Regions from separate parts of the Nocardioides sp. NPDC054178 genome, predicted to be linked through region 1. Evidence: riboswitches for the same ligand, from Rfam matches in the RefSeq annotation. Region 1 holds a riboswitch; the other holds the start of a gene.

Region 1 (14,959 bases):
GCTGGACCACGACTGCGCACGGGCCGGGGAATGAGATCAGGCTCAGACGGGGTCCTGAGATATGTGGCGAGCTGATGCTCGTGTGCTTCGTGGCGATGCTGTGTCAGTTCGCGGGGCTCTCGTTCCGAGACGGCCTGATCGTGGTCGGCGTGTTGTTCACGGCGCCCGCGGCATTCTTTGCCGTGGTGGTTGTCGATCACGTGTTGACGTTGAAGATGCGCCGGGCGCTCTTGATCACGCCCGAGAGCCTGACCCTGGAGCTCGCCGGCGAGGTGGTCTCCGCGGCGTGGAATGACATCCGCGTCGACGTGTTCGAGCAGGTGTCGACGCCAGAAGGGATCACGGTGACCAACCGGTTTCTCGAGGTGACACCGAGGCGGGACGCGCCGTCCTGGTCATCCACAAGGCGCCGCCGGATCCGGCTCCTTCCTCGTCGGTGGCGGGGCGAGGTGGTTCGGGTGGGGTTCTGGCTGTTCGACCATCCGGAGCGGGTGCTCGCCGCCCTGAGGTCGCTGCAGAGGCGTGATGACAACGGGCGGCGGGTGGTGCTGTCGAACGGTGTCACGCTGGCACATCTGACCGGCGACCTCGAGGTCTCGCCGTTGGCCGGCGGACAGTGACTCAGCCTGGTCGAGCCGGCCGGACCTGCATCCCCGCGAGCGCGTTGCTCATCCCTCGGTGGCCGTCGGTGCGGGGGAGTGTCACGAGGGTCATGGCGACGAAGGCGAGCAGGAGGAGGGTGGAGCCGGGGAAGTCGGCCATCAGAAGCAGGGTCAGACCGCCGACGCCGGTGACCAGCTTGACGACCCGGCGCCACCACACCCCGGTGGAGGCGGTGGTGCGGAGGCCGACGACCCACTCGCCGACCGTGCGTCCGAAGCCTAGGACGGCGACGGTCTCCAGCATGAGCGGCGGGCCCCAGAGGAGCCAGAACTGGGTGGCGGCCGGGATCTCGTCGACGGGGACGTCCATGCCGTAGAGCTGCCAGGCTCGCCATGCCACGACGAGCGGGGCGCCGCTGCCGAGGACGACCAGGAGGTCGGCGGTCATGCCGACCAGGCGGCGCCCGACGGTGACCGTGGTGGGCACCTTCGGCGCCCGCGGGCGGACGAGGCGTACCGAGACGAGGGACCCGATCACCGCGCCGACGGTGTTGAGCATCAGGTCGTCGACGTCGAAGACGCGGTAGGCGCAGGGGTAGAGGCCCCAGATCCCGGTGAGCTGGGTGGTCTCGATGAGCAGCGAGGTCGCCAGACCCAGTGCGCCGGCGACGAGTACACCGCGCCCGGCGATGGCCCGGACGAAGAAGCCGAGAGGCACGAACAGGACGACGTTGAGCGCCACCTGGAGGAACGCGGCGCTGGTGAGCAGCGCCCGGCGGCCCACCTCCTCGCGGACCAGAAGGATGTCGGAGACGAACCCGAACGGACGGAACTGCGTCCCCGCACAGGTGTAGCTGCCCACGTCGGGCACCGGCAGCAGGGTGTAGGTCCACAGTGCGACCGCGTAGATCGCTGCGGTCAGCAGGAGGAGGATGCGTACGAACGGGAACGAGCCCCGGCGGCGGTAGGCGATCGCGGCGGCCGGGACGAAGCCGGCGATCGCCAGCCCCACGCCGAGGAAGACGGCGAGCATCGCGTTGCCGACGACGTTGATCACGTCGTCACGCTAAGCCCGGGCCGGCGCCCCGCCCGGGATCGACACTCACCCCACCCGGTGCGCCGGACAGCCCGGCGCGAAGGTGCCGAGGTCCTCGGTGTTGAAGCCGTGGGGATAGCTCTTGATGCGGGGCATGTCCCGGACGTACGCGGGCTTCCGCCGTGCCGGCAGCAGAGCGACCACGCGTGCCCGCGCCTTCAGCGCCCCACGGGACAGCGAGCGCGCCACACGCCCCGGCTCGGGGTAGCGGAACGCCTCGAGCAGGTGCGGCTCCATCAGCGACAGCGAGAAGATCCGGATGATCGGTGCCAGCGGGCGCGGGTAGAAGGTCGTCAGCAGCTCGAGCGTCGAGTCGGCGACGGCACGGCTGCCCTCGTCGTACGCGAAGTGCTCGGCCTCGTAGGAGTCGAGGAACTGCTCGAACTCCGCATAGGTCGCCGGGATGTCCTTGATCCCCATCCGCTTCCCGAGCGCCTGGTAATAGCGCAGTGCCGCGAGCTGCTCGTCCGCGGTCGACTGCCGCCAGCCGAAGTCCTGGTTCCAGCGCCGTGGGATCACCACGAACGTGGAGAGGACGTAGCGCATGTCGTCGTTGGAGATGTCGTACATCCGGTGCATCTGGTTGATCCGCCGCACCGCGGCCCGGCCGCGAGGGCTGTCCAGGTCCTCGACCGCCGCGTCCTCCAGCAGCAGCGCGGTGTCGTCGTAGCGCTTCTGGGTGTTCTCGGTGAACTGGTGCGTATCGGCCAGCAGCCGGCCGATCGAGGGCACCGCGTACGTCCGGAACAGGGCGAAGCTGAGCGCCTGAGTCGTGTCCCACGGGAACTCGTAGAGACCCAGACGCCTCGAGATCTCCTGGAACTCGGTCTCCGGGTCCAGTCCGGCTGTGCGCGACTTCTTGGCCATGGTGCCTCCTCGCTCGATACATAACTGTATCGTGATCTGGGTCACCTGTGGGGACTCTCGCCGTAATGTCTTGGGCATGGAGAAGTCGGGAACGCAGACGCCCCTGTCCACCGCTGCCGCCGAGGCGGTCCGAACGTACGCCGCCACCGCCCGCTCCGCTCTCGGCTCCGCCGAGTCCCCGGTGATCTCGTACGCCGGGCTGTGGCTGCTCCTCGCCTCGCTGGCGCCTGCGGCGGAGACCGAGACCGACGAGATCCTGGGGCTGAACCGGGCCGACGCGCGGGCCGCCGCGCTCGCGCTGCTGGAGGCGCCGCACGCCACCATCGGGGCCGCGGTCGCCGGCTGGCTGCGCCCGGGGGTCGAGCTGACCAGGGGCCTGCCGGTCGTGCTCGACCCGCTCCCGGAGCAGGCCGGTCTCGACGCCTGGGCCGACGAGCACACCCGCGGCCTGATCAAGCAGTTCCCGCTCGAGATCGACGCCCAGACGCTGATCGTGCTCGCCTCCGCGCTGGTGGTCACGCCGCGCTGGAGCGAGCAGCTGGGCGAGGGTGAGGACGGGCTGCTGCTGCTCGAGGACGGCTTCCAGGCGGTGGTGGAGACCGAGGCGGCCGGCCCGGTCGCGGTCGCCTGCCCGCCGAGCAAGGACGGCATCTCGGTCTACTCCGTGATCGCCGGAGAGGGAGTGTCTCCCGACGACGTGTGGCGGGCCGCCGACGAGGTCGTCCGGCGGGTCGACGCGGGCCAGGTGGGCGACCGCACGTTCGACGCCGGCCAGGAGGACGGTCACGCCTGGACGGTCCGGGAGGTCACGGTCTTCGGCGGAGCCCCGTCCGACCGCTGGCGCAGCCATCTGCCCGAGTGGAGCGAGGAGGATCGTCACGACCTGTCGGCCGCGCCAGGGGTCGCCGAGATCGCCCGCGGCGTGATGGCCGCGGTCGAGGAGGAGACGGAGGCCGTCTGCGTCCAGAAGGCCGTGGCGTCCTACGACCGCGAGGGCTTCCAGGCGGCCGCGGTGACCGGGATGATGGTCCGGGCCGCCGCCGCGGTGCCGCGCGAGACGAAGGTGCGGCAGATCGACCTGAGGTTCGACCGGCCGCACGCGGTGGTCGCGGTCGCGCGCGGGGGAGCCTGGGAGGGCATCCCGCTCTTCAGCTCCTGGGTGACCCCGGCATAATTTCCGTCATGGACGAGCTTCCCCCGATCGCCGGTCGTTATCGGCTCCTCACCCTGCTCGGAGCCGGCGGCATGGGCGAGGTCTGGCGGGCGCGTGACACCGTCCTGGACCGCGATGTCGCGGTGAAGCTGCTGCGGGACGTGGACGACCCCACGATGGCCGAGCGGTTCCGCCGCGAGTCGCTCTCGACCGCCCGGGTCGTCCACGACGACGTGGTCAAGATCTTCGACGCGGGCAGCGACGACAACGACGTCTTCCTGGTGATGGAGCTGCTGCCCGGACCGACCCTGGCCGAGCCGCTCCAGCAGCGTGGCGCGATGCCGGTCGACATGGCGGTCGAATACACCCGCCAGGTCGCCGGTGCGCTCGGCGCCGCTCACCGGGCCGGTGTGGTGCACCGCGACATCAAGCCGGCCAACCTCATGTTCGACGGTGACGGCCGGCTGACCGTGCTCGACTTCGGAATCGCGTACGCCATGACGGGGGTCGACGCCGGGCTGACCCAGACCGGCCACGTGATCGGCAGCCCGTCCTACCTCTCGCCCGAGCAGGCCGCCGGCGACCCCGTCGGGCCGCCCGCGGACGTCTACTCGCTGGGCTGTGTGCTCTTCGAGATGCTCACCGGCAAGGTGCCCTACTCCGCGCCGCACCCGGTCAAGATCCTGCACATGCACCTCAGCGACCCGGTGCCGCGCATCACCGACTTCCGGTCGGTGCCCGCGCCGCTGGCGCGGCTGGTCACCCGGATGCTCGACAAGAACCCGGCCGCCCGGCCGTCGATGGACCAGGTCGGACACGAGCTCGGCTACGTCCTCAGCGGCGCCGACCCCGACGCGACCGACCGGCTCTCCGCCGGTCAGGCGCCGCACCCGACCCAGGCGATGCCCCAGCGATCGCTCGACGAGCCGATGGCGCTGCCCGGCTCCCGCACCGGCGTCCTGCCCCGTCCCGCAGCCCCGCCGCCCGCACGCGGGCCGCGGCCGGGGTCGCTGCGCAGCTTCCCCACCGGCCGGCTCGTCGGTGCGGTCGCGCTCGTGATCGCCTGCGTCTTCGCCGCGTCCTGGCTGGCCTCCTACGAGCCCGCCCAGGCCGACCAGTCCTCCCAGGGCTCCGACGGATCCGACACCTCCGAGGACACGTCCGGCAACTCGGACGGCTCGGACAACGCGGACGGCTCGGACAACGCGGACGGCTCGGACGGCTCCGAGAACACCGAGACCAGCAAGTCGGACAACAAGACCCTCAAGCGCCTCGACAAGCTCGACCACTGGCGCGAGAACCTGGAGAGCTGGAACGTCATCGACGGTGGCCAGTCCCAGGAGTGGGAGGACCAGATCCAGCAGATCCGCGACCTGGTCGAGAAGGGCGAGAGCGCCAAGCGCGAGATGGAGCAGCTCCGCGAGGAGTTCGACAGCCTGGGCAAGCGTGACGGCAAGGACGGCGAGAAGATCCTCGACGGGCTGCTCAAGGGCAACTGACCCCACAAACGCGTGCGCGATCAGCGTGCGAGGGTGCAGACTTCGCGTCCATGACCCGACTCCAGCTGGCCCGGACGGCGGTCTTCGTCGCCTTCGCGATCCAGGGACTGACCTTCGCCTCGCTCATCACCAGGCTCGAGTCGATCGCGACGAAGCTCGACCTGAGCGCCGGCGACGTCTTCGTCGTGCTCGGCATCACCACCGCGGTCGGGGCCGTCGGCAGCGTCGTCGCAGGTCACCTCGCCAGCAGGGTCGGTAGCGCCGCGACTCTCTCGCTGATGCTCGGCGGAGCCTCCCTGGCCGCGGTTGCGCCCGCCTTCGCGCCGACGATGGTCACCCTGCTGGTCCTCAACGGCGTCTACGGCTTCTTCCTCGGCGGCGTCGACGCCTCGATGAACATGCAGGGCACGGCCACCCAGGACGCGTACGGCCGCCCGCTGATGAACGGGTTCCACGCGATGTGGAGTGCGGCGGCGGTCCTCGGCGCCGTCTATGCGACCGTGACGATCGCCCTCGGCGTACCTCTGGGTCTGGACATGATCCCCATCGCCATCGTCGGCCTGGCCGCCAACCTCGCCACCTTCCGGCTGCTGCTGCCGCCGGAGGCGGTGGACGCGGCGGAGAAGAGGCCCAGCGGTACGCAGCGCCCGAAGCCCCCGCTGCCGTGGCTGACGCTCCTCCTGGTCGCGGTGCCGACGTTCGCGATGTGGTTCATCGACTCGGCAGCCTCTGCCTGGGGTGGGATCTATGTCGTCGACGGCCTGGGCGCGGCGGCTGCGGTCGCGCCGGCGATCTATGCCGCCTACCAGCTCGTCCTCCTGGCCGTACGCCTCCCCGGCGACCGCCTCGTCGCGCGCTTCGGCGCCGAGCGGGTGATCCGCACCGGCGGCATCGTCGGGGTGGGCGCCCTGGTGCTGATCGTCGTCGCCCCGCACTGGAGCGTGGCGGCGGTCGGGTTCGCGATCCTCGGCGGCAGCCTGGCGATGGTCCCGCCGCAGTCCTTCGTCGCTGCCGCCCACATCTCCCCGGACAACGCCGAGGATGCGATCGCCCGGGTCAACCTCGCCAACTACGCCGGCTACCTCGCCGCGGCCTCTCTGATCGCCGCCGTGGCCGAGCTCTTCGGCGAGCGCTCGATGTTCGTCATCCCGCTGGCGATCTCCGTCCTGATCCCGCTGATGGCCGGCCGCTTCGCGACCCGTCCGGCAGCGAGATCCGAAGGAAAAGAATCACCCTCCGTTTCTTGACTCATTCAAGAATTCGCGTAGGCTCTGGGTTGTGGGGCACACGGACTACGAACAGCTGCTGAGAGGTGCCTCCCTGCGCGTCACTCGCCCGCGAGTGGCCGTTCTGGGGGCCGTCACCGAGAACGCGCACGCCGACACCGAGACCATCCTCGGAGCGGTGCGCGAGCGGCTTCCCGACGTCTCCCATCAAGCCGTCTACGACTCCCTTGCCGCCCTCTCGGCCGCCGGGATCGTACGCCGCATCCAGCCGTCCGGCTCGGTGGCTCGTTATGAGACCCGGGTCGGGGACAACCACCACCACGTGGTCTGCCGCTCCTGCGGGAACATCGCCGACGTCGATTGCGCCGTCGGCCATGCGCCCTGCTTGACGGCATCGGACGACAACGGCTTCGTCGTCGACGAGGCCGAGGTCATCTACTGGGGCACCTGTCCGCAGTGCCAGGCCGCCCAGGGCAAGAACTGAGCAGCGCAGCAAATGATCCGAACAAGAAGGACTGGAACCTGATGTCTGAAGAGTCCGTGAGCAAGTGCCCGGTCATGAACGCCGGCCGCGTTCACCCGACCGTCGGCAGCGCCAACCAGGAATGGTGGCCCAACAAGCTGAACCTGAAGATCCTGGCCAAGCATCACCCCGCGGCCAACCCGGTCGACCCCGACTTCGACTACAAGACGGCCTTCGAGGCTCTCGACCTGGACGCCGTCAAGGCTGACATCGCCGCCGTCCTGACCGACTCCAAGGACTGGTGGCCGGCCGACTTCGGCAACTACGGCCCGTTCATGATCCGCCTCGCCTGGCACGCCTCGGGCACCTACCGCAGCCACGACGGCCGCGGTGGCGCCGGCAGCGGTCAGCAGCGGTTCGCGCCGCTCAACTCCTGGCCCGACAACGTCTCCCTCGACAAGGGCCGCCGCCTGCTGTGGCCGGTCAAGGCCAAGTACGGCCAGGCGCTCTCCTGGGCCGACCTGTTCGTGCTGGTCGGCAACGTCGCGCTGGAGACCATGGGTCTGAAGACCGCCGGCTACTCCGGTGGGCGCGAGGACGTGTGGGAGGCCGACGACGACGTCTACTGGGGCCCGGAGAAGGTCTGGCTCGACGACGAGCGCTACTCCGGCGACCGTGACCTGCAGGCGCCGCTGGCCGCCGTCCAGATGGGTCTGATCTACGTCAACCCGGAGGGTCCCAACGGTGAGCCCGACCCGCTGAAGTCCGCGGTGGACATCAAGGAGACCTTCCGCCGGATGGGGATGAACTCCGAGGAGACCGTCGCCCTCATCGCCGGTGGTCACACCTTCGGCAAGACCCACGGTGCCCACCCCGACGACCTGATCGGCCCCGACCCGGAGGCCGCGCCGCTGGAGAACCAGGGCCTCGGCTGGAAGAACGGCCACGGCACCGGTGTCGGCCCCGACGCGGTCACCTCGGGCCTGGAGGTCACCTGGACCTACCACCCGACCCGCTGGGACAACGAGTTCTTCCACATCCTCTACGCCTACGACTGGGAGCTCACCGAGTCCCCGGCCGGCGCCAAGCAGTGGAAGCCCAAGAACAACGGCGGCGCCGACCTGGTGCCCGAGGCGTTCGGTGACGGCAAGCGCGAGCCGCGCATGCTCACCTCCGACCTCGCCCTGCGTGTGGACCCGGAGTTCGACGAGATCTCGCGTCGCTTCAAGGACGACCAGGACGCGTTCAGCGACGCCTTCGCCCGCGCGTGGTTCAAGCTGACCCACCGCGACATGGGCCCGAAGAGCCGCTACGCCGGCGCCGAGGTCCCGGCCGAGGACTTCGACTGGCAGGACCCGCTGCCGACCGGTTCGGCCGCCACCGACGACGCCTCGATCGCGGCTGCGAAGAAGGCGATCGCCGAGTCCGGGCTGACCGCTCAGCAGCTCGTCTCCACCGCCTGGAAGGCCGCGGCCACGTTCCGCAGCTCCGACAAGCGCGGTGGCGCCAACGGCGGTCGCATCCGCCTCGAGCCGCAGGTGTCGTGGAAGGTCAACCAGCCCGAGGAGCTCAAGCCGGTCCTCGCCGCGTTCGAGAAGATCGCCGCCGAGACCGGGGTCTCCTTCGCCGACGTACTCGTCCTCGCCGGTGGCGTGGGTGTCGAGCAGGCTGCGAAGGCTGCCGGCTACGAGGTGACCGTGCCGTTCACGGCCGGCCGCGTCGACGCCACCCAGGAGCAGACCTCCGAGGAGAACTTCGCCTGGCTCGAGCCGGTGGCCGACGGCTTCCGCAACTACGACTCCGGGTTCCTCAACCTGCCCTCCGAGTTCCTGTTCATCGACCGCGCCAACCTCCTGGGCCTCTCCGCCCCCGAGGCGACCGTCCTCACCGGCGGCCTGCGCGTGATCGGCAACAACTGGGACGGCTCCGACCTCGGTGTCTTCACCAAGACCCCGGGCGCGCTGACGAACGACTTCTTCGTCAACCTGCTCGACTACGACCAGCAGTGGACCCCGTCCGCCGACGAGACGACCTACACCAGCACCAACGGCTGGACCGGCTCCCGCGTCGACCTGGTCTTCGGCGCCAACTCCGAGCTCCGCGCCATCGCCGAGCTCTACGCCGGCTCCGACGCCAAGGAGAAGTTCGTCAACGACTTCGTCAAGGCGTGGGTCAAGGTCATGGAGAACGACCGCTTCGACCTGAAGCTCCGTTGATCATGGGGATCTGAGGGTCGTACGCCGCGGCGCGTACGACCGACACGGAGGCCGGCCCCTCATGGGGTCGGCCTCCGTCGTCATACCCACCCGGGTAGGATCAACGGCCGCCGCAATCAGTCGCCTAGGTCAGGTGGAGCAATGGAACACCGGAGCGCCGAGCCTCCGAAGGGTCCGACCGGTCCGCCGCCGTCGTGGCGGCCGCCGCCTCCGCCCGCCCCGCGGATCGCGGCCGAGCCACCCCGGACCACGCCCAGCAGACCGCCGGGCGCGCGTCGCGCGGCGCCCAAGCCGTCCTCCGCCCGGGCCTGGCTCGCCCGCGCCGAGCCGGCCAAGGTCTGGGCAGCCGAGAAGTGGGCGGCGGCCAGGAGCGCCACATCCAGGGGTTCGACCACTGGTTCGACCTCCACCGCCTCGACCTCCTGGGCTTCGGCGAGCTGGCGACGCTGGGGGAAGGTGACGGCGAAGGTGGCGCTGGTCGGGTTCCTGGCCATCGCCCTGATCGGGTCGATGGCGGCGATCGTGACGTACAACCGGATCAACGTGCCGGACCCGAACGCCGCCTTCGAGGTCGAGACCTCGTTCGTCTACTACAGCAACGGCAAGACCGAGCTCGGCCGCTACCAGGAGGGCGACCAGAACCGGACCAAGCTGGACGCCGACGAGATCCCGGAGGTCGTCAAGCACGCCGTGGTGGCCGCCGAGGACCGTACGTTCTACGAGAACAGCGGCGTCGACGTGAAGGGCATCGTGCGGGCCGCGTTCTCCAACACCACCGAGGGCACCGCGGGTGGTGCGTCCACGATCACCCAGCAGTACGTCAAGAACTACTACCTCAACTCCGAGCGCTCCTACTCCCGCAAGCTGAAGGAAGCGGTCATCGCCCTGAAGCTGACCAGGCAGAAGAGCAAGGACCAGATCCTCACCGACTACCTCAACACGATCTACTTCAACCGCGGCGCCTACGGCATCGAGGCCGCCGCGAAGGCCTACTTCGCGAAGTCGGCCAAGGACCTCTCGCTGCAGGAGACCGCGGCGCTGGCGGCGATCCTCAACAACCCGGCCGGCTTCGACCCGGCCAGCAGCACCTTCCGCGGCGAGGAGAAGCTGCTCGGCCGCTACCGCTACGTCCTCTCCGGCATGGTCGACCTCGGCTACCTGAAGCAGGCCGACGCCGACAAGGTGAAGGACAAGCTGCCGAAGTTCCCCGCGAAGACGGTGCCGAGCCGGCTCGGCGGCCAGCGCGGCCACGCGCTCACCATGATCAAGGCCGAGCTGCTCGGTCTCACCAACGCCCAGGGCAAGCCGCTGTTCACCGAAGAGGACATCGACAGCGGCGGCCTACGGATCACCGCGACGCTCTCGCCCAAGGTGATGAAGGCGTCGGCGAGCGCGGCCAAGACCGTGAAGCCGAAGAACCGGAAGGCGTACGTCAAGGGCGACCCGGAGCAGAAGAACGCTCTGCACGTGGCGACCGCCTCGGTCGACGTCGGCTCCGGCGCGCTCCTCGGCTTCTACGGTGGTCAGGACTATCTCGACAGCCAGCACAACTGGGCCGCGACCGGTGGCCACGCCGGGTCGACCATGAAGGTCTTCGCCACCGCGGCGGCGATCGCCAAGGGCTACTCGCTGGAGTCGACGTGGGCCGGTGACTCGCCGTTCACGACCTATACGGGCGCGCCGGTCGTCAACGAGGGGGAGCAGGCCGGCATCGCCGACGGGATGGACTACGGCCAGCACATCACGATGCTCAAGGCGCTGGAGCAGTCGGTGAACACGGCCTACATCGACATGACCGAGTCCATGGGCGGGCCCGAAGAGGGCCGCAAGGCGATCTACGACACCGCCGTCGCGGCGGGGGTGGCCCCGGCGAAGGCGACCCCGAAGTTCCCGGGGATCCCCAGCACCACCACCGACTTCGACCACAAGACCGACGACCGGATCGCGCTCGGCCGCGCCAATGTCAGTCCGATCAACATGGCCAACGCCTACGCCACGATCGCCAACGGCGGCTACCGCCACAACGTGCACATCGTGAAGAAGGTCCGCGACCGTGCCGGCAACGTCCTCTACAGCTGGAACGGCCGCAAGAACGCCCGGCACGCGATCTCCGAGGACGTCGCCGCCGACGTGACGTACGCGATGCAGGGTGTGGTGCAGAGCGGCTCGGGCCAGAAGGCCCAGAGCATCGGCCGGCCGGTCGCCGGCAAGACCGGCACCGGCACCTGCACCGACGAGCAGTACGTCTGCTCGTCGTGGTTCGTCGGGTTCACCCCGCAGATCGCCACCGCCGTCCGCTACTCGCGCGGCAACGGCGAGGGGAAGCTCGACGGTGGCTGGATGCCGTCCTACTTCGGCGCCGACTATCCCACCGAGACCTGGGCGGCCATCATGGCGAAGGCGATGGAGGGCAAGGAGGTCGAGAACTTCCCGGAGCCGGTCTACGTCGACGGCCAGGATCCCGAGTCCGGACACGAGAAGCAGCTGATCGCGCCGCCGCCTCCGCCGGACAAGGACGACGGCGAGGAGTGTGACCCGATCGCGGAGTTCTTCGGGGCCTGCGACGGCAAGGGCAAGGACAAGGGCGACCCATGGGGCGGGCGTCCATGATCTGAGACCTGCGTCCATCAACCGAGATGACGAGTTGGTGGGGGCGCCCGGTCTCGGGCAGCATCTCCGGCGAAGGTCACGACTGCCAGCGTGAAGCCCCGGCTTGCTGGCGGGCAACCCTCCCACGCGGTGGGGTGCTCCGGGTGACGACCAGGCCCTCGCCGAGGTGGCGCGGGCAAGCGCGTGCTTCGCCGGGTGGCCCTGGGGGAGCCATGACCCGAAGGGTGCCCCCATGTCCCTGCTTCCGCTCGTCGGCTCGAAGACACAGGTCCCGCTGCTGGACGGAACGACGACGACGTACGCCAACCTCGATGTCGCCGCGTCGGCGCCGGCGCTGCAGGCCGTGGCCGACCGGGTGGCCGAGGTCCTGCCCTGGTACGCCTCGGTGCATCGTGGCGCCGGCTACCTGTCCCAGGTCTCGACCGCGCTCTACGAGGAGTCGCGCGCGACCATCGGCGCCTATGTCGGCGCCCGCGAGGACGACGTCACCGTCATCACCCGCAACACCACCGACGCGGTGAACCTGCTGGCCGGCTGCGTACCCGGTCGGGTGCTCGTCCTCGACATCGAGCACCACGCCAACCTGCTCCCGTGGCACCGGGTCGAGGCCGGCGTCACCGCCATCGCCGGCCGCGAGAGCCTCGCCGGCACCATCGACGCCCTCGCCGGCGAGCTGGCTCGCGGCGACTACGCCCTGGTCGCGATCACCGGTGCCTCCAACGTCACCGGCGAGGCGCTGCCGGTCGGCGAGATCGTCACCCTCGCCCACGCCCACGGCGCCCGGGTGCTCGTCGACGGTGCCCAGCTGCTCGCCCACCGCCACTTCTCGCTCGCCGCGACCGGCGCCGACTACGTCGCCTTCTCCGGCCACAAGCTCTACGCCCCCTACGGCGCCGGCGCCCTGGTCGGGCGCCGCGACTGGCTCGACGTCGGCACCCCCTACCTCGCCGGGGGAGGCGCCGTCGACGACGTGGAGGTGGGCGAGACCACGTGGCAGCCCGCCCCCGCGCGCCACGAGGGCGGCTCGCCCAACGTCATCGGCGCCGCCGCGCTCGCGGCCGCCTGTACGTCTCTCGACGGCCTCTCGGTCGCCGAGCTGGACCGCCACGAGGCGTCGCTGAGGGGGCGCCTCGTGGCCGGCCTGTCCGCGCTGGGCGGAGTCGAGGTCATCCGGCTGTGGCCCGACTCCGACGAGCCGGTCGGTGTGGTCACGTTCACCGTCGACGGCATCGAGCCCGGTCGCGTCGCGGCCTACCTCTCCGCCGAGCACGGCCTGGGCGTACGCGACGGCCGCTTCTGTGCCCAGCCGCTCCTCAAGCGCCTCGGGCTCACCGCCGGCGCTGTCCGCGCGAGCATCGGCATCGGCACCTCGGTCGCCGACGTGGACCGGCTGGTCGCCGGCGTACGTTCCCTTCTCGCCGGTGACGTCCGGGGCGACTACGTCCTCGTCGACGGTGCCTGGACCCTCACCGAGGACCCTCGCCCCCTGGTCGGCCCCGCCGGCCTGACCCGCCTGGCCGACACCGCCGGCTCCTGCGCCGCCGCCGTCTGACCCCCCTGCCGAGGCGTCAGCTACGTCGGCCGAGCCGTCAGGTACTTCGGGCGAGGCGTCTACGTCGGGCGAGGCGTCTACGTCGGGCGAGGCGTCAGGTAGGTCGGGCGAAGCGTCAGGTAGGTCGGGCGAAGCGTCAGGTAGGTCGGGCGAAGCGTCGGGTAGGTCGGGCGAAGAGTCAGGTACGTCGGCCGAAGAGTCAGGTAGGTCGGGCGAAGAGTCAGGTACGTCGGCCGAAGCGTCGCTTCTGTCGGCCGAATGGGCATGCGGTGACGCCTCGCTCGACCGGAGTGACGCTTCGGCCGACGGGAGTGACGTCTCGCTCGACGGGAGTGACGCTTCGGCCGACGGGAGTGGCGCCTCGCTCGACGGGAGTGACGCTTCGGCCGACGGGAGTGGCGCCTCGCTCGACGGGAGTGACGTCTCGGCCGACGGGAGTGGCGCCTCGCTCGACGGGAGTGACGTCTCGGCCGACCGGAGTGACGTCTCGCTCGACGGGGGTGACGCTTCGGCCGACGGGAGTGACGCCTCGGCAGGGGATGAATCGGCGCGGGGACGGTGTTGAGGAATTGTGAGTGAACGAGTGCATGGCGAGCGGAAGGTACGCGGCGGCAAGCTGGTTGTCGTCGACGCGACGGTGTCCGCTGACACGATCATCGACGTCGTCCTCTCGGGCGACTTCTTCCTGGAACCCGACGAGGCGCTGGGGTGGCTGACCGCCGCGCTGGAGGGGCAGTCCGTCGAGGTGTCCCTCGACCAGCTGACCGCGGAGCTGGACGCCGCGGCCCGTGACGCCGAGCTGGTCGGCTTCGGCACCCGCGACATCGCCCTGACGGTGCTGCGGGCGCTCGGTAGGGCCACGACCTGGGACGACCTCGACCTCGAGATCGTCGAGACCGGCCCGCTGTCGCCGACGATGCAGATGGCCCTCGACGAGGTCATCGTCCGCCAGGTCGCCGAGGGCCGCCGCGCCCCCAACCTGAGGTTCTGGGACTGGGCGAGCAGCGCGGTCGTGATCGGCAGCTACCAGTCGCTCTCCAACGAGGTCGACGAGGCCGCCGCCGAGCGCCACGGCATCGACGTCGTACGCCGCATCTCAGGTGGCGGCGCGATGTTCATCGAGCCGGGCAACACGATCACCTACAGCCTCGCGGTGCCCGACACGCTCGTGGCAGGCATGTCCTTCCAGGAGTCCTACGCCTTCCTCGACGAGTGGGTGCTGCGCGGCCTGCGCAGCGTCGGTATCGAGGCCGCCTACGCAGGTCTCAACGACATCGCCTCCCCGGTCGGCAAGATCGCCGGGGCCGCCCAGAAGCGGATCCCGGGCGGCGTGCTGCACCACGTCACGATGGCCTACGACATCGACGCCGACAAGATGCTCGAGGTGCTCCGGATCGGCCGGGAGAAGATGTCCGACAAGGGCACCCGCAGCGCGGCCAAGCGTGTCGACCCGATCCGTTCCCAGACCGGGCTGAGCCGCGACAAGGTCATCGAGGCGCTGCTGGCCGAGTTCGAGCAGAGCTTCGGGGCGGCGTACGTCGGCCTCGATCAGGCCACGATCGAGGAGGCCGCGGCGCTGGTCGAGACCAAGCACGGCACCCTGGCCTGGCGGGCACGGGTGCCGTAGCGGCCGCTCAGCCGTCGATGAAGGCCAGCAGGTCGGCGTGCAGACGGT
Region 2 (14,959 bases), on a different contig from region 1:
GCGGCCACGTTCAAGGAGATCGACGGTCAGCGCTGGTCGATCCCGGGCGACTTCGCGCGGCGCGAGGAGGACGGCTCGATCACCGTCCTGGGCCGGGGCTCGGGCTGCATCAACACCGGCGGCGAGAAGGTCTTCCCCGAGGAGGTCGAGTCGGTCCTGCTGCGTCACCCCGACGTCTTCGACACCGCGGTCGTCGGCACCCCGCACGAGCGCTGGGGCCAGCAGGTGACCGCGCTCGTACAGCTCCGCGAGGGCGCCACGACCTCGGCCGACGCGCTGCGCGAGCACTGCCGCAGCCTCATCTCGGCCTACAAGGCACCCAAGGACATCCTGCTCGTGGAGCGAGTCCCCCGCACGCCCGTGAGCAAGGTGGACTATCGTGCGAGCGCTACGGTCGCTGCCGAGCTGCTCGAGGCGCGTAGGTGACGACCGGCTGATCCGACGTACGGTTCGGTGCCGTACGGCCCTATCCCCGGCCCTACCAAGGAAGGCGCAGACGTCCTGTGTCCGCCGTGATCCCCCTCACACTGCCCGACATCCTGGAAGCGATGGCCGATGCGATCCCCGATCGCACGGCAGTCGTCACCACCGACCGCACCTACTCGTACGCCGAGATCGACGAGCGCGCCACGCGCCTGGCCAACCATCTGCTGAGCGTCGGCCTCGAGCCGGGTGCCCAGGTCGCGATCCACGCGACCAACCGGATCGAGTGGGTCGACGCCCTCTACGGGTGCCTCAAGGCCCGCACGATCCCGGTCAACATCAACCACGCCTACCGGCGCGACGAGCTCGCCCGGACGTACGCCGCCACCGACTGCGTCGCGGCCATCGTCTCCCCCGAGTTCACCGATGACCTCGACGAGCTCTCGCTGTCGCTGGATCACCGGGTCGTCCTCGGCCCCGACTACGACGCCAAGGTCGCCGCGGCGTCCAAGGAGCGGCCGACGGTCGGGCGTACCCCCGGCGACTGGCACATCATCTTCACCACCGGCACCACGGGCACCCCGAAGGGTGCGGTCTGGCGCCAGGAGGACCTGGTCTGGGCCGCGCTCAACACGGTCCGCCGCAACGCGCCGATCCCCTCGGTCGAGGGGCTCGCCGCCGAGGCGGCCGCTCGCGACTCGGGTGTCGTCCTGCTCGCCGGCGGGCCGCTGCTGCACGGACAGAGCCAGCTGCTGCTCCTGCGGGCGCTGGTCGCCGGCGGCACCGCGGTGCTCGACACCTCCGCGTCGTTCTCGGCGGAGGCCTTCCTCGACCTCGCCGAGCAGGCCGGCGCGACCGCGATCACGCTCCTCGGCGACGCCCAGGCCCGCCCGGTGGCCAACGCCCGGCTGACCGGCAAGAAGCGCTGGCCGCTGCGCTCGCTCGCCGGCGTCTCCAACACCGCGGCGCCGCTCTCCGACGGCGTCCTCTCCGTCCTTCGCAACGCGTTCGCCCGCCGGGTCATCGTCGACTCCTACGGCACCCTGGAGACCGGCGTCACCGGCTCCCGCGCCGACGACGGCTCCCCGCTGGTGCCCGGCGAGACGCGGTTCATGGTCGGCCCGGAGGTGGAGGTCTTCACCCCCGACCTCACCCCGGCGGCCCCCGGGGTCGAGGGGCTGCTGGCCCGCTCCGGCCCCGCGGCCCTCGGCTACTACAAGGACAACGCCCGCTCGGCCACCGCGATCAAGCTGATCGACAACCGGCGCTGGACATTCCCCGGCGACCTCGCCCGTCGCGAGCAGGACGGCTCGATCACCCTGCTCGGCAGGGCTGCGACCCTCGTCCGGACCGGTGACCTCGAGATCCACCCCGAGACCATCGAGGGCGTGCTCCTCGGCCACGAGGACGTCGTCGACGCCGCCGTCTTCGGCATGCCCCACCCGCGCTGGGGCCAGCAGGTCGCGGCGCTCGTACAGCTGGCCCCCTCCACCGAGACGACCGCCGCCGACCTGCGCAAGCACGCCCGCGACCGGCTCGGGGAGTCCCACGAGCCCAAGCTCGTGCTGCTGGTCGAGTCGGTGCCGCGTACGCCTGCAGGAACCGTCGACTACCGAGCCGCCACCGGCCTCACCGCCGACCTGCTCAGCACCGGCGGCAAGGCCCCGGACGAGGCGGACGACAAGTAGCCCGAGTCGGCGCAACTGTCCCGCCCCCAGACGCCGAGTCGGCGCAACTGTCCCAGCCGTACGGGACAGACGCGCCGACTCGGCGTCGTTGTGCGGGACAGAAGCGCCGGGTCGGCGTCAGGGCTCGCTGTGCTGGGCCGGGTCAGCGAGGCCCGGCGGTTCGGTTGCCTCGGGTGGGAGCTCGGGCAGGTGATGACCGAACGGGACCTGCTGGACCTGCCCGAGAGCGGCGAGGACCGAGGGCAGCATCGCCTTGGCGGTGCGCTTGTAGCCCATCGCGCTGGGATGGAAGTGGTCGATCGCGAACATCTCGTCGGGGTTGGTGATGAAGAACGGGCCGACGACGTCGGAGAGCGAGACGACGTGGGCACCCCGGGCGAGAGCGATCTCCCGCTGGCCGTCGGCCAGCTGCTTGGCGATCCGGCGCCCGAGCGAACGCAGCGGCTGCGGCAGCGGACGCACCGCACCCACGTCCGGACAGGTGCCGACGACGACCTCGGCACCACGCTCACGCAGCGCGTCGATGACCTCCCCCAGCACCCGGGTGGAGTCCTTCTGCGGCACCCGGTGGGTGACGTCGTTGCCCCCGACGACGACCACCGCCACATCGGGCCGGTAGCCCTCCGGCAACGACTCGAGCTGCGCGGGGACCATCGAGGTCTCAGCCCCGACCACGGCGGCCGTACGCAGCCGTACCGGCCTCAGCAGGGCCTTCGCCGTGCCCTTGGCCAGCCGAGCGCCGAGAGTGCCGCCTCTGGTCTCCGCGCCCAGTCCCGCGGCGATCGAGTCACCGAGGACGAGGAGCTCGACCGGCGTACCGCCGTAGGTCTTCTTGTAGACCTTGTCGGCGTAGATCGCCACCTCGCCGAGGGGCTTGCCGATCACGTCGCGCGCGTGCGCCGCCTGTCTCTTCAGCAACGTCACGAACCCGGCCCCGGCCGCCGCCCCCACCACGCCGATCGCACCGGCGACCGCGGCGCTCGCGGCGACCATGCCGAGCCATCTGGCCTCTTCACTCGTCTTCGCGCTGCTCACGTCTCTTATCTGTAGCGCACGAGAGTGAACGGGCGGTTGGTTCGTCTAGGTATGCAGAGGAACCGTCACTTCCCTCGCGGAGTTCCGCATGGGAAGTGACGGCTCGGCTACATACCTAGACGAACATCCGCAGCCCTACGCCTGCGAGAGCCCGGCCTCCTCGAAGGCGTCGTAGTTGGGGGCGATGGTGGCGCGAGGGCCGACGATGCCGCTGATCGCGTCGAGCGTCTTGAGGCCGTGGCCGGTGTTGATGATGACCGTCTCCAGACTCGGGTCCAGAGCGCCGGTCTCGACGAGCTTCTTCGTGACCGCGAGCGTGGTGCCGCCGGCGGTCTCGGTGAAGATGCCCTCGGTGCGAGCCAGGAGCACGATCGCCGAGCGGATCTCGTCGTCGGTGACCTCCTCGACGGCGCCGCCGGAGGAGCGGGTGGCGTCGAGGACGTAGATGCCGTCGGCCGGGTTGCCGATGGCCAGCGACTTGGCGATCGTGTCGGGCTTGACCGGGCGGATGGCGTCGACGCCGGCCTTGAACGCGGTCGCGACCGGGTTGCAGCCGGTGGCCTGGGCGCCGAAGATCCGGTAGGGCTTCTCCTCGACCAGGCCGAGCTTGATGAGCTCCTTGAAGGCCTTGTCAACCTTGGTCAGCTGGGAGCCCGAGGCCACCGGGATGACGATCTGGTCGGGCAGGCGCCAGCCGAGCTGCTCGGCGATCTCGAAGCCGAGCGTCTTGGAGCCCTCGGCGTAGAAGGGACGTACGTTGACGTTCACGAACGCCCAGCCGTCCTCCTCCGCGGCGATCTCCTGGGCCAGCTTGTTGACGTCGTCGTAGTTGCCGTCGACGGCGATCAGGTTGTCGGTGAAGACGGCGGAGTTGACCTGCTTGGGCTGCTCGAGGTTGCTGGGGATGAACACAGCGGTCGGGATCCCGGCGCGCGCGCCGGCGGCGGCGACCGCGTTGGCCAGGTTGCCGGTGCTCGGGCAGGCGAAGACCTTGGCGTCGAGCTCACGGGCCGCGCTCAGCGCACAGGCGACCACGCGGTCCTTGAAGGAGTTGGTCGGGTTGGTGGAGTCGTCCTTCACCCAGAGCTTCTCGAGGCCGAGCTCGCGCGCGAGGTTCTTCGCGTCCAGGAGCCGGGTGAAGCCGGGCTCGGTGTTGGGACTCTGCTCGATGTCGTCGGGCACCGGCAGCAGCGCCTTGTAGCGCCAGATGTTGCGGGGTCCGGCCTCGATCTCCTCGCGGGTCACGGCCGGGAAGTCATAGGCCACCTCCAGTGGCCCGAAACACTCCGGACAGGCGTAATGCGGTCCGAGCTCGATCTGGTGGCCACACTCCCGGCACGACAGCGCCGAGGCGTTGCCGAAAGCACCCTCGCGCAGGCCCTTCGTCTCCGTGGTCGCAGCGCTCATGAGAAACCTCCTCCTCATCTTCCCCGATCACGTCTCTCGCGCCGGGCCGGAATTAGCACCTTGTCCCACGCCCTGCCCGTGGTCGGGAGGAGGCTCGTGGTCGGTTGCCGGGACTTCACTGGGCCGTTCCCTCAGTCCCTCTCGATGAGCAATACCGATCGTACGGCAGGCAACATCCGTCGATCACACCCGGGTTCCACTCCGCGGACCATCCGTCCGCCATCTGGACACCGTGCGGGGGTAACACGGTGTTGCAGCGAACATCGTGTTACCCCCGGGGAGCGAGAACCGAGCTCAGGCGGCGCGCGCCGACTCAGCCCCGCCGTCGGTGGCGGACCCGGCGTCGGCGAGCGCGCCGCGTACGACATCGCGTACGTCGCTGACCAGGTTGATCTTCAGCGCCTGCTTCACCTCGTCGGGGACCTCGTCCAGGTCGGGCTCGTTGCGCTGGGGCACGAAGACCTCGGTCAGGCCGGCCCGCTGGGCGGCGAGCAGCTTCTGCTTGAGGCCGCCGATGGGCAGCACCCGGCCGGAGAGCGAGACCTCACCGGTCATGCCGACCTCGCTGCGCACCGGGCGACCGGTCGCGAGAGAGGTGAGCGCGGTGACCATCGTGATGCCGGCGCTCGGCCCGTCCTTCGGGACCGCACCCGCGGGCACGTGGACGTGGAGCGAGCGGTCGAGCACGGCCGGGTCGACGCCCAGCTCAGCGGCGTGCGAGCGGACGAAGGAGAGCGCGATCTGCGCGGACTCCTTCATCACCTCACCGAGCTGGCCGGTGATGTTGAGCCCCGCCTGCCCCTCGGCCGAGGACGCCTCGATGAAGAGCACGTCCCCACCGAGCCCGGTGACGGCCAGTCCGGTGGCGACCCCCGGGACAGACGTACGCTCCGCCGACTCCGGCGTGAACCGCGGCCGTCCGACCAGGTCCTTGAGGTTGTCCAGGCCGATCTCGACGTGCTCCGCCCCGGTGGCCAGCTTCGTCGCCGCCTTGCGCAGCGCCTTGGCGATGAGCCGCTCGAGCTGGCGTACGCCCGCCTCGCGGGTGTAGTTCGCGGCCAGCTCACGCAGCGCGTCGTCGGAGACCGTGGCCTCCTCGGCGGTCACCGCGGCGCGCTCGAGCTGCCGGGGCAGCAGGAAGTCGCGAGCGATGGCGACCTTGTCGTCCTCGGTGTAGCCGTCGATCGTGACCAGCTCCATCCGGTCCAGCAGCGCGCTCGGGATCTGCTCCACGACGTTGGCCGTCGCGATGAAGAGCACGTCGGAGAGGTCCAGGTCGAGCTCGAGGTAGTGGTCGCGGAAGGTGTGGTTCTGCGCCGGGTCGAGCACCTCCAGCAGCGCTGCCGCCGGGTCACCCCGGTAGTCGCTGCCGACCTTGTCGACCTCGTCGAGAAGCACGACCGGGTTCATCGATCCGGCCTCCTTGATGGCCCGCACGATCCGGCCCGGGAGCGCGCCGACATAGGTGCGCCGGTGACCGCGGATCTCGGCCTCGTCGCGAACACCGCCGAGCGCGACCCGGACGAACTTGCGTCCGAGCGAGCGCGCGACCGACTCACCGAGCGAGGTCTTGCCGACTCCTGGCGGGCCGGCGAGCAGCACCACAGCACCGGACCCACGGCCGCCGATGACCTGCAGGCCCCGCTCGGCACGTCGGGTCCGCACCGCCAGGTACTCCACGATCCGGTCCTTGACCTCCTCGAGGCCGTGGTGGTCGGCGTCGAGCACCTCACGAGCCGCGGTCACATCGGTCGAGTCCTCGGTGACCACGCCCCACGGCAGCTCCAGCACGGTGTCCAGCCAGGTGCGGATCCAGGCGGTCTCGGGGTTCTGCTCGGAACCACGCTCGAGCTTGTCGACCTCGCGCAGCGCGGCCTCGCGTACGGCCTCGGGCAGGTCGGCGGCCTCGACACGGGCCCGGTAGTCGTCGGAGCCCTCGGGCTCGCCCTCGCCGAGCTCCTTGCGGATCGCAGCGAGCTGCTGGCGCAGCAGGAACTCCCGCTGCGTCTTCTCCATGCCCTCGCGTACGTCCTCGGCGATCTTGTCGCTGACCTCCGACTCGGCGATGTAGTCCTTCGCCCAGGCGATGACCTTCTCGAGACGCTCGGTGACGTCCGGCGTCTCCAGCAGCTCGCGCTTGGCGTCGTCGTCGAGGTACGGAGCGTAGCCGGCGGTGTCGGCGATCTCGGACGGCTCGGTGAGCCGGTTGACCTGGTCGATGACCGGCCACGCCTCGCGACGCTGGAGCACCGCGACGACCAGCCGCTTGTACTCCTCGGCCAGCTCCTTCGCGTGCTCCGTGGTCGTCTCGGTGGCGGGCTCGACCTCGACCCACAGCGCAGCACCGGGCCCGGTCACGCCGGAGCCGATCTTCGCCCGGCCGACGGCCCTCAGCACCGCCGCGGGCTCACCGCCCCGGAACCGGCCGACGCGCTCGATCGTGGCGACAGCACCGTACGTCGCATACCGGTCCCCCAGCCGCGGCGCGACCAGCAGGCGGCTCTCCGAGCCGGCCCGGGCAGCGTCGATCGCGGCCTGCGCGGCCTCGTCGAGCTCGATGGGCACGACCATCCCCGGCAGGACCACGGCATCCGAGACGAACAGCACAGGAAGCTTGTCCATTGCGGACCCTCCTAGAAGAGTTGAGTGTTATTGGCTCAACTTCCGGGAGCAACCGGATGTTCCCTCCGGTTAGTGTGTTCGCTGTGAGCGGACGGCGGCCGCGTCGACCGTGTTACACCGGGCGCGACTCGCCGGTCAGCCGCCGCAGCAGCTCCAGCACACCGTCCGGGCCCGCGACCTCGAGATCGGCGAGATCTGCGAGCGGACCTCGGTCGGAACCCGCGTGGGAGTAGACGAGGAGGGTCGGCGACCCGGTGGTCTTCCCCCAGGCCCGGACGGCCTCGAACGCCTCGATGTCGCCCAGGTCGTCACCGCCGAACAGGATCGCGCCGGGCGAGACCTCCGAGACCAGCGTGTCGATCGCGTGGCCCTTGTGCATCCCGGGGGCACGGACCTCGATGACCTGCTTGCCGGGCTCGACCACGAGCCCGTGCTGGCCGGCCAGCTCGGTCAGCGGCGGGAGCAGGCGCGCGGCGAGACCGTCGGGATCGGGGAACCGGCGGGTGTGGACCCCGACGGCGAGGCCCTTCTCCTCGATGTAGGCGTCCTGCGCCCCGTGAGCGGAGAGCACCGCCGGCAGCGCCGCCTCGAAGGCGGCGAGGCCCTCGGGCGGCGGCGGGCCGACGACGACCCGGTCGGCACCGCTCCAGCGCTCGTTGCCGTACTGCCCGAACACGTACAGCTCCTTGCCCGACTCCGCGAGCGCGTCGGCGATCGCGGCCAGACCGCCGAGCTCGACGACCTGTCCGGCCGGTCGGCCGGTGACGATGGCCAGCGCCTTCACCCGGGACGCGAGCGCGATCAGGACCGAGGCCGCGTCCGGATGGATCCGAGCCGCGGCCGGGTCCTCGACGATCGGCGAGAGCGTCCCGTCGAAGTCGAGACCGACGAGGGTCTCGGCGGCAGCAGCCGCGATCGCGGCGTACTTCTGCTCTCCTGCGGCGCCATCAGGCTGGAGTTCGGCCATGCCTCAACTGTGGCACGGCGACCGCCGCGGAGCCGACCTGGAGGCCTCGGCCGTGCGTCAGATCACACACGTTCGAGAACGGCCGGAAAGCCTCAGAGAGCCCCGGTCAGAACCACCGTCAGCCGGTCGCCCTTCATCGAGCCCTCGACCGAGAGATGGGTCCGTTTGATGCCGAGGTCATCGGCGAGCTGCTGGCCCTCGCGCTTCATCTCGGGCGGGTAGTAGACGGTGTTCTCCGGGACCGAGCCCATCCAGTTGTCCTCGCCGACGACGTTCCAGCCGACGGTCGTCGCCTTCGCGGCGACGTCGCTGGCGAGGCCACCGATGTTGGACTGGTTGTAGACCTCGACGCTGACCTTGGCGCGGTCGACCGGCGAAGGCTCGGCCTTCGGCGGCTTCTTCTCCTCGGTCTTGGCCGGCTTCGGCTGGGCCGACGCCGAGGCCGAGGGGCTGCCACCGGCCTGGGCGATCTCCTTGCCCTCGTCTTCGTCGCCCCCGGTGATCCAGAAGATGATCACCGCGGCGACGACGGCCACCACGCTCAGCGCGATGACGGGTGTGGGGAGCGCTACGCCACGCTCACCCTTCGAAGGACGTACGCAGCCGGTCATTCAGACCTCGAAGCCGAGCCGTCTCGCCGAGCGCTGACGCTGCCGGGCCGCGCGGAGCCGTCGCAGGCGACGCACGAGCAGGGGGTCGGCCTCGAGGGCCTCCGGCTTGTCGATCAGGGCGTTGAGCACCTGGTAGTAACGGGTGGCGGACATGTTGAACGCCTCACGGACGGCGGCTTCCTTGGCGCCGGCGTACTTCCACCACTGACGCTCGAAATCAAGGATCTGCTTGTCGCGCTCGCTGAGGCTCGCGGGGTCCTCGCCTGGGCCTGTGACCTGCACGTTGACAGCGCTCATTCCTCGTCCCCCGGTGTCGTCTGCATCTGACCACACCCTAACGCGCCGAACTACACCGCTGTGGTTCACCCTCCCGGCGTGTTACTCGACAGGTATTCGGTCCAGGGGGCCGGAAGTCGTGGGTGGAACGACACGGCGCCGAACCTGGCCCTCGTCCATTACAGTCGGAGATGTGCAGGCTGACCTGGTAATCGTGGCCAATCGGCTCCCCGTCGATCGAGTGGAGATGCCGGACGGCACGAAAGCGTGGCGACGCTCGCCAGGAGGTCTGGTCAGCGCTCTCGAACCGGTCCTGCGAGCCAACGACGGGGTCTGGATCGGCTGGCCCGGCGGCACCGACGAGGACCTCGAGCCGTTCGAGGACGACGGGCTCCACCTGCTGCCGATGACGATGACCGCCCAGGACATCGAGGAGCACTACGAGGGCTTCTCCAACGGCACGCTGTGGCCGCTCTACCACGACGTCGTGGCCAAGCCGGAGTTCCACCGTGAGTGGTGGGACGGCTATCAACGGGTCAACCAGCGCTTCGCCGAGAAGTGCGCCGAGGTCGCCGCCAAGGGCGCGACCGTCTGGGTGCAGGACTACCAGCTCCAGCTGGTGCCGCAGATGCTGCGCGAGCTCCGCCCCGACCTGCGCATCGGCTTCTACCTCCACATCCCGTTCCCGCCGGCCGAGCTCTTCCAGCAGGTCCCCTGGCGCCGCCAGCTCCTCGAAGGACTCCTCGGCGCCGACCTGGTCGGCTTCCAGCTCCCCCAGGCGGCGCAGAACTTCGTCCGCCTGGTGCGCCAGCGCGTCGGCCACAAGACCCATCGTGACCTGGTCTACCTCCCCGACGGACGCACCGTGCACGCGGCCGCCTTCCCGATCTCGATCGACTTCGTCGGCTTCGACGAGATGGCCCACGACGAGGGCGTCAACCAGCGCGCCAAGGAGATCCGCGAGCAGCTCGGCGACCCGAAGAAGATCCTGCTCGGCGTCGACCGGCTCGACTACACCAAGGGCATCTACGCCAGGCTGCGCGCCTTCGGCGAGATGCTCCGCGACACCGAGCTCGACGTCGAGGACGTGATGTTCGTCCAGGTCGCGGTGCCCTCCCGCGAGCGCGTCGAGCAGTACCGCAAGCTGCGCGACGACATCGACCGCCTCGTCGGCCGCCTCAACGGCGACCTCGGCCGCATCGGCCGCCCCGCGATCTCCTACCTCCACACCTCGCTTCCTCGTGCGGAGATGGCCGCGCTCTACCGCGCCGCCGACATCATGGTCGTCACCCCCTACCGCGACGGCATGAACCTGGTCGCGAAGGAGTACGTCGCCTGCCGCTACGAGGACGACGGCGCCCTCGTGCTCTCCGAGTTCGCCGGTGCCGCCGAGGAGCTGCGCCAGGCCTGGCTGGTGAACCCCTACGACATCAACGGGATGAAGGCCGCCCTGCTCGAGGCCTACCAGGCCGAGCCGAAGGAGCTCACCCGCCGGATGAAGGCGATGCGCAAGCAGGTCGCCTCCAAGGACGTACGTTACTGGGCCGACTCCTTCCTCGAGGAGCTCGCCGCGGTGCAGGGCAGCCACACCAAGAACGTGCTTCCGCCCAACGCCCACTGAGGCCCGCCAGGTGGCTAGAGTCGAGCCGTGACCACCAACTCTGACTCGATCAGGTGGGGAATTCTCGGCACCGGCCGGATCGCCCACTCCCTAGCCACCGATCTGATGCTCGTCCCCGACGGCCGACTCGTGGCCGTCGGGTCACGGAGCACGGAGTCCGCGGAGACGTTCGCGAAGGAGTACGCCGCCCACGGCCCGGTCCGCGCGCACGGCTCCTACGAGGAGCTGGCCGCCGACGAGGACGTCGACGTCGTCTACATCGCCTCCCCCCACTCCCACCACCTCGAGCACGCCACGCTCGTGCTCGAGGGCGGCAAGCACGTGCTGTGCGAGAAGGCGCTGACGCTCAACGCCGCCGACGCGCAGAAGATGGTCGACCTGGCCACCTCCAAGAAGCTCTTCCTCATGGAAGCCATGTGGATGGCGACCAACCCGATCATCCGGCGCCTCGTCGCCGACGTGAGGTCGGGCCGGTTCGGCGTCCCGCGTCACGTACACGCCGAGCTCGGCTTCGTCGCCGACCCCGAGCGACACCAGCGCCTGCTCGACCCGGCGCTCGGCGCCAGCGCACTGCTCGACATGGGCATCTACCCGCTGACCTTCGCCCACCTGCTCTTCGGCGAGGCCCGCGCGCTGACCGCTCAGGCCAACCTCGGCGAGGGTGCCGACGGCGCCACCTTCGACCTCGACCTGGTGATGACGGGGAAGTACGCCGGCAACGAGCTCTCCACCATGGTCTCCTCGGTCACCTCCTACTCCTCGCGCTCGGCCGCCATCGCCACCGACCAGGGCCGGATCGAGCTGACCGACTTCCACCACCCCTCCTCGGCGGTCTTCACGCCCGCCAACGGCGACGAGCCCGTCGAGATCGTCGGTGACGAGCCCGTCATCGGCGCCGGTTACGGCAACGAGATCGTCGAGGTGCAGCGCTGCCTGCGCGAGGGCCTCCTGGAGTCCCCCCTCGTCCCCCACTCCCAGACGCTCAGTCTGATGCGCCAGATGGACATGATCCGCGAGTCCATCGGCGCCCGGTACGCCACCGAATCCTGACGAGACGTCACCCCCGCCGGCCGACACGTCACCCCCGCCGGCCGACACGTCAGCTGCGTCGGTCGACACGTCAGCTGCGTCGGTCGACACGTCAGCTGCGTCGGTCGACACGTCAGCTGCGTCGGTCGACACGTCAGCTGCGTCGGTCGACACGTCACTCGCGTCGGTCGACGTGGCAGCTGCGTGACGTCTCGGCCGACGCGAGTGACGTCTCGGCCCAGGTACGCGACGTCTCGCCCGACGTACGTGACGCCTCGCCCGACGTAGGTGACACCTCGCCCGACGTAGGTGACACCTCGCCCGACGTAGGTGACACCTCGCCCGACGTACGTGACACCTCGCCCGACGTACGTGACACCTCGCCCGACGTACGTGACACCTCGCCCGACCTAGGTGCCGTCTCGCCCGACGTACGTGACGCGTCGGCGGGTCAGGCGGTGGACGGCTTTTCGTTGAAGGTGCGGTGGGGCTGGACGACGGCGAGGAGCTCGCGGGCGACATCGGGCCCGAGGGCGCCCCAGTGGTCCTTGTAGCCGTAGACACCGGCGAGGGTGCGTGACTCGTAGTCGCCGTTCATGACCTCGATGTCGTGGGGCGTGATCAGGCCGGGGTGGGCGACGCCCACGGCGGCGGAGACCTTCGTCAGCTCCCGGCGCAGGGTCCTGAGATAGCTGGCGCAGCGATCGCCCTTGTCCTGCGGGTCGAGGCCGCCGGAGAGCCATTTGCTCTGCGTCGCGACACCGGTGGGACAGGTGTCGTCGTGGCACTTCTGAGCCTGGATGCAGCCGATCGACATCATCGCCTCGCGGCCGACGTTGACCATGTCCGCGCCGAGCGCGAAGGCGACCGCGGCGTTCTCCGGCAGGCCGAGCTTGGCCGACCCGATGAAGGTGACCGAGTCGGTCAGGCCGAGCTCGGCGAAGGTGCCGTAGACCCGCGAGAAGCCGATCCGGTAGGGCATCGCCACCGCGTCGGAGAAGATCAGCGGCGCGGCGCCGGTGCCACCCTCGCTGCCGTCGACGGTGATGAAGTCGACTCCCCGCTCCCCCGACCGCATCGTGCCGGCGAGCTCCTGCCAGAACTCCATCTCACCGACCGCCGACTTGATGCCGACCGGCAGCCCGGTCTCGGCGGCGATCATCTCGACGAAGTCGAGCATCGAGTCGACGTCGCCGAAGGCGGAGTGGCGGGACGGCGAGGCACAGTCCTTGCCGAGCTCGATGCCGCGGATCTCGGCGATCTCCGGGGTCACCTTGGCCGCCGGCAGCAGTCCACCGAGGCCGGGCTTGGCACCCTGGGAGAGCTTGATCTCGATCGCCTTGACCGGCGCGGTGGCGACCCGCTCCTTGAGCCGGTCGATCGAGAAGGTGCCGTCGGCGTTCCGGCATCCGAAGTAGGCGGTGCCGATCTGCATCACCAGATCGGCACCACCCTGGAGGTGGTAGGTCGAGATGCCGCCCTCACCGGTGTTGTGCATCGCCCCGGCCCGCCGCGCGCCCAGGTTGAGTGCCGTGATCGCCGGCCCGGACAGCGACCCGAACGACATCGCCGAGACGTTGACGACCGACTCCGGCCGGAACGCCTTCGCGCGCCCGCGCGGACCGCCGAGCACCTTCGCCGAGGGCAGCTTGGCGGCCTGGTCGTGGTCGTCGGGCAGGGCGTCGGCGAACGTCCGGTGCTTGATGTGGATGTGGCCCTGGGTGTGCTCGATGTCGTTGTCGGTGCCGAAGCCGAAGTAGTTGTTCTGTCCCTTCGCCGAGGCGTAGACCCAGCGCCGCTGGTCACGGCTGAAGGGCCGCTCCTCGTCGTTGTCCGCGACGATGTACTGCCGCAGCTCCGGCCCGATCTTCTCCATCAGATACCGCGCGTGACCGATCACCGGGAAGTTCCGCAGGATCGCGTGCTTGCGCTGGGTCAGGTCGCGAGCGGCGACCACGCCGGCGGCAACCGCCACTCCCCCGAGGAGGGTCGTCATCTTCATGTACGTCTTCCTACCGGGCGGTCACCTCGTTGTAAACGTCCGCGACGGTGTCGCCGGGCGTCGCTCAGGCGAACTCGGGAATGACCTTCGACTCGAAGAGCTCGATGGAGGAGCGGTCGTAGGCGGCGTCGGCGAAGTAGCCGATGGCGTACGTCATGCCCAGCTCCTCCACGGCCTTGAGCTTCTCCACGGCCTGGTCCGGCGTGCCGACCAGCGAGGTCGGGCCGTCCACGGCGCCGTTGACGACCTCGGCCGCCTTGGCCGCGCCCAGGTGCGGCACCAGCCGGGCCTCCCAGGCCTTCACCTTCTCGGCGACCTCCGTCTCGTTCTCCCCGAGCAGCACGTTGTAGTTCGACGAGCGGGTGATCTCCGCGAAGTCGCGCCCGAGAGCCTCGCAGTGGCCGCGCAGGATGTCGGACTTCGCCGTGAAGGTCTCCGGGTCACCGAGGAAGTTGGTGTAGTCGGCGTACTGCGCCGCGATCTTGAGAGTCACCTTCTCGCCGCCGCCGGCGATCCACAGCGGGATGCCGGAACGGCCCTGCTGAAGGGGCAGCGGCTGACAGATGGCGCCGTCGACCTGGTAGTACTTCCCGTCCAGCGACGAGATGCCCTTGGTCCAGGCCTGCTGGAAGATCTGGACGCCTTCGCGCAGCATCCCGAGACGGTCGCGCGCCGCGGGGAAGCCGTAACCGTAGGCCCGCCACTCGTGCTCGTACCAGCCCGCGCCGATACCCATCTCGACCCGGCCGCCGCTGATGTGGTCGGCGGTGGCGGCGACCTTCGCCAGATAGGCCGGGTTGCGGTAGGACATGCACGAGCACATCTGCCCCAGGCGCACCCGCGACGTCACCGCGCCCAGACCCGCCATCAGCGACCAGGCCTCGTGGGTCGCCTGGTCGGAGGGCTCCGGTGTGGTGTGAAAATGGTCGTAGACCCAGATGCTCTCCCACGAACCGGAGTCGGCGTGGATCGCCAGGTCCTTCATCGTCGTCCACTGGTCCGCCGGGTCGATCCCGACGAGGTCGAAGCGCCATCCCTGCGGGACGAAGAAACCGAACTTCATGTCTACTCCTTGATGAGTGCAACCTGGGGTGCCACGGACAACTTATCCGTCGGTGCCAGCCGATACCCTCATCATTTATGAGCGCACTCGCCGGACTCGTGGACAAGGGCCTGATGGCTGCCGACTGGGCCGAGGCGCTGGCGCCGGCCGAGCCGCAGATCGAGCAGATGGGCCGCTTCCTGCGCGACGAGCTGGCGGCCAGGCGTCCCTATCTT

What was found. A riboswitch is a leader RNA that binds a small molecule or an ion and turns the genes downstream of it on or off. The one in region 1 is predicted to bind S-adenosylmethionine.
Region 2: another riboswitch for S-adenosylmethionine. It lies ahead of thrC (threonine synthase); the one in region 1 lies ahead of ACZ6WN_RS22895 (aminotransferase class V-fold PLP-dependent enzyme).

What each region holds. Positions count from the first base shown of each region.
Region 1 is NZ_JBVJKY010000007.1:73,954-88,912, forward strand. Features, by position in the region: gene ACZ6WN_RS22850 (hypothetical protein) at 1-620, shown strand, start outside; gene ACZ6WN_RS22855 (VanZ family protein) at 622-1,659, opposite strand; gene ACZ6WN_RS22860 (oxygenase MpaB family protein) at 1,705-2,565, opposite strand; gene ACZ6WN_RS22865 (hypothetical protein) at 2,642-3,739, shown strand; gene ACZ6WN_RS22870 (protein kinase domain-containing protein) at 3,748-5,217, shown strand; gene ACZ6WN_RS22875 (MFS transporter) at 5,268-6,464, shown strand; gene ACZ6WN_RS22880 (Fur family transcriptional regulator) at 6,496-6,927, shown strand; gene katG (catalase/peroxidase HPI) at 6,969-9,122, shown strand; gene ACZ6WN_RS22890 (transglycosylase domain-containing protein) at 9,264-11,732, shown strand; SAM riboswitch class IV at 11,807-11,920, shown strand; gene ACZ6WN_RS22895 (aminotransferase class V-fold PLP-dependent enzyme) at 11,965-13,284, shown strand; gene ACZ6WN_RS22900 (lipoate--protein ligase family protein) at 13,856-14,911, shown strand; gene ACZ6WN_RS22905 (alpha/beta fold hydrolase) at 14,919-14,959, opposite strand, start outside.
Region 2 is NZ_JBVJKY010000002.1:421,569-436,527, forward strand. Features, by position in the region: gene ACZ6WN_RS08700 (AMP-binding protein) at 1-426, shown strand, start outside; gene ACZ6WN_RS08705 (AMP-binding protein) at 513-2,111, shown strand; gene ACZ6WN_RS08710 (SGNH/GDSL hydrolase family protein) at 2,229-3,146, opposite strand; gene thrC (threonine synthase) at 3,282-4,553, opposite strand; SAM riboswitch class I at 4,565-4,704, opposite strand; gene lon (endopeptidase La) at 4,848-7,175, opposite strand; gene otsB (trehalose-phosphatase) at 7,288-8,142, opposite strand; gene ACZ6WN_RS08730 (LytR C-terminal domain-containing protein) at 8,235-8,753, opposite strand; gene ACZ6WN_RS08735 (DUF3263 domain-containing protein) at 8,754-9,050, opposite strand; gene ACZ6WN_RS08740 (alpha,alpha-trehalose-phosphate synthase (UDP-forming)) at 9,169-10,650, shown strand; gene ACZ6WN_RS08745 (Gfo/Idh/MocA family protein) at 10,678-11,700, shown strand; gene ACZ6WN_RS08750 (hypothetical protein) at 12,031-12,093, shown strand; gene ACZ6WN_RS08755 (FMN-binding glutamate synthase family protein) at 12,131-13,681, opposite strand; gene ACZ6WN_RS08760 (LLM class F420-dependent oxidoreductase) at 13,746-14,744, opposite strand; gene ACZ6WN_RS08765 (uracil-DNA glycosylase) at 14,822-14,959, shown strand, end outside.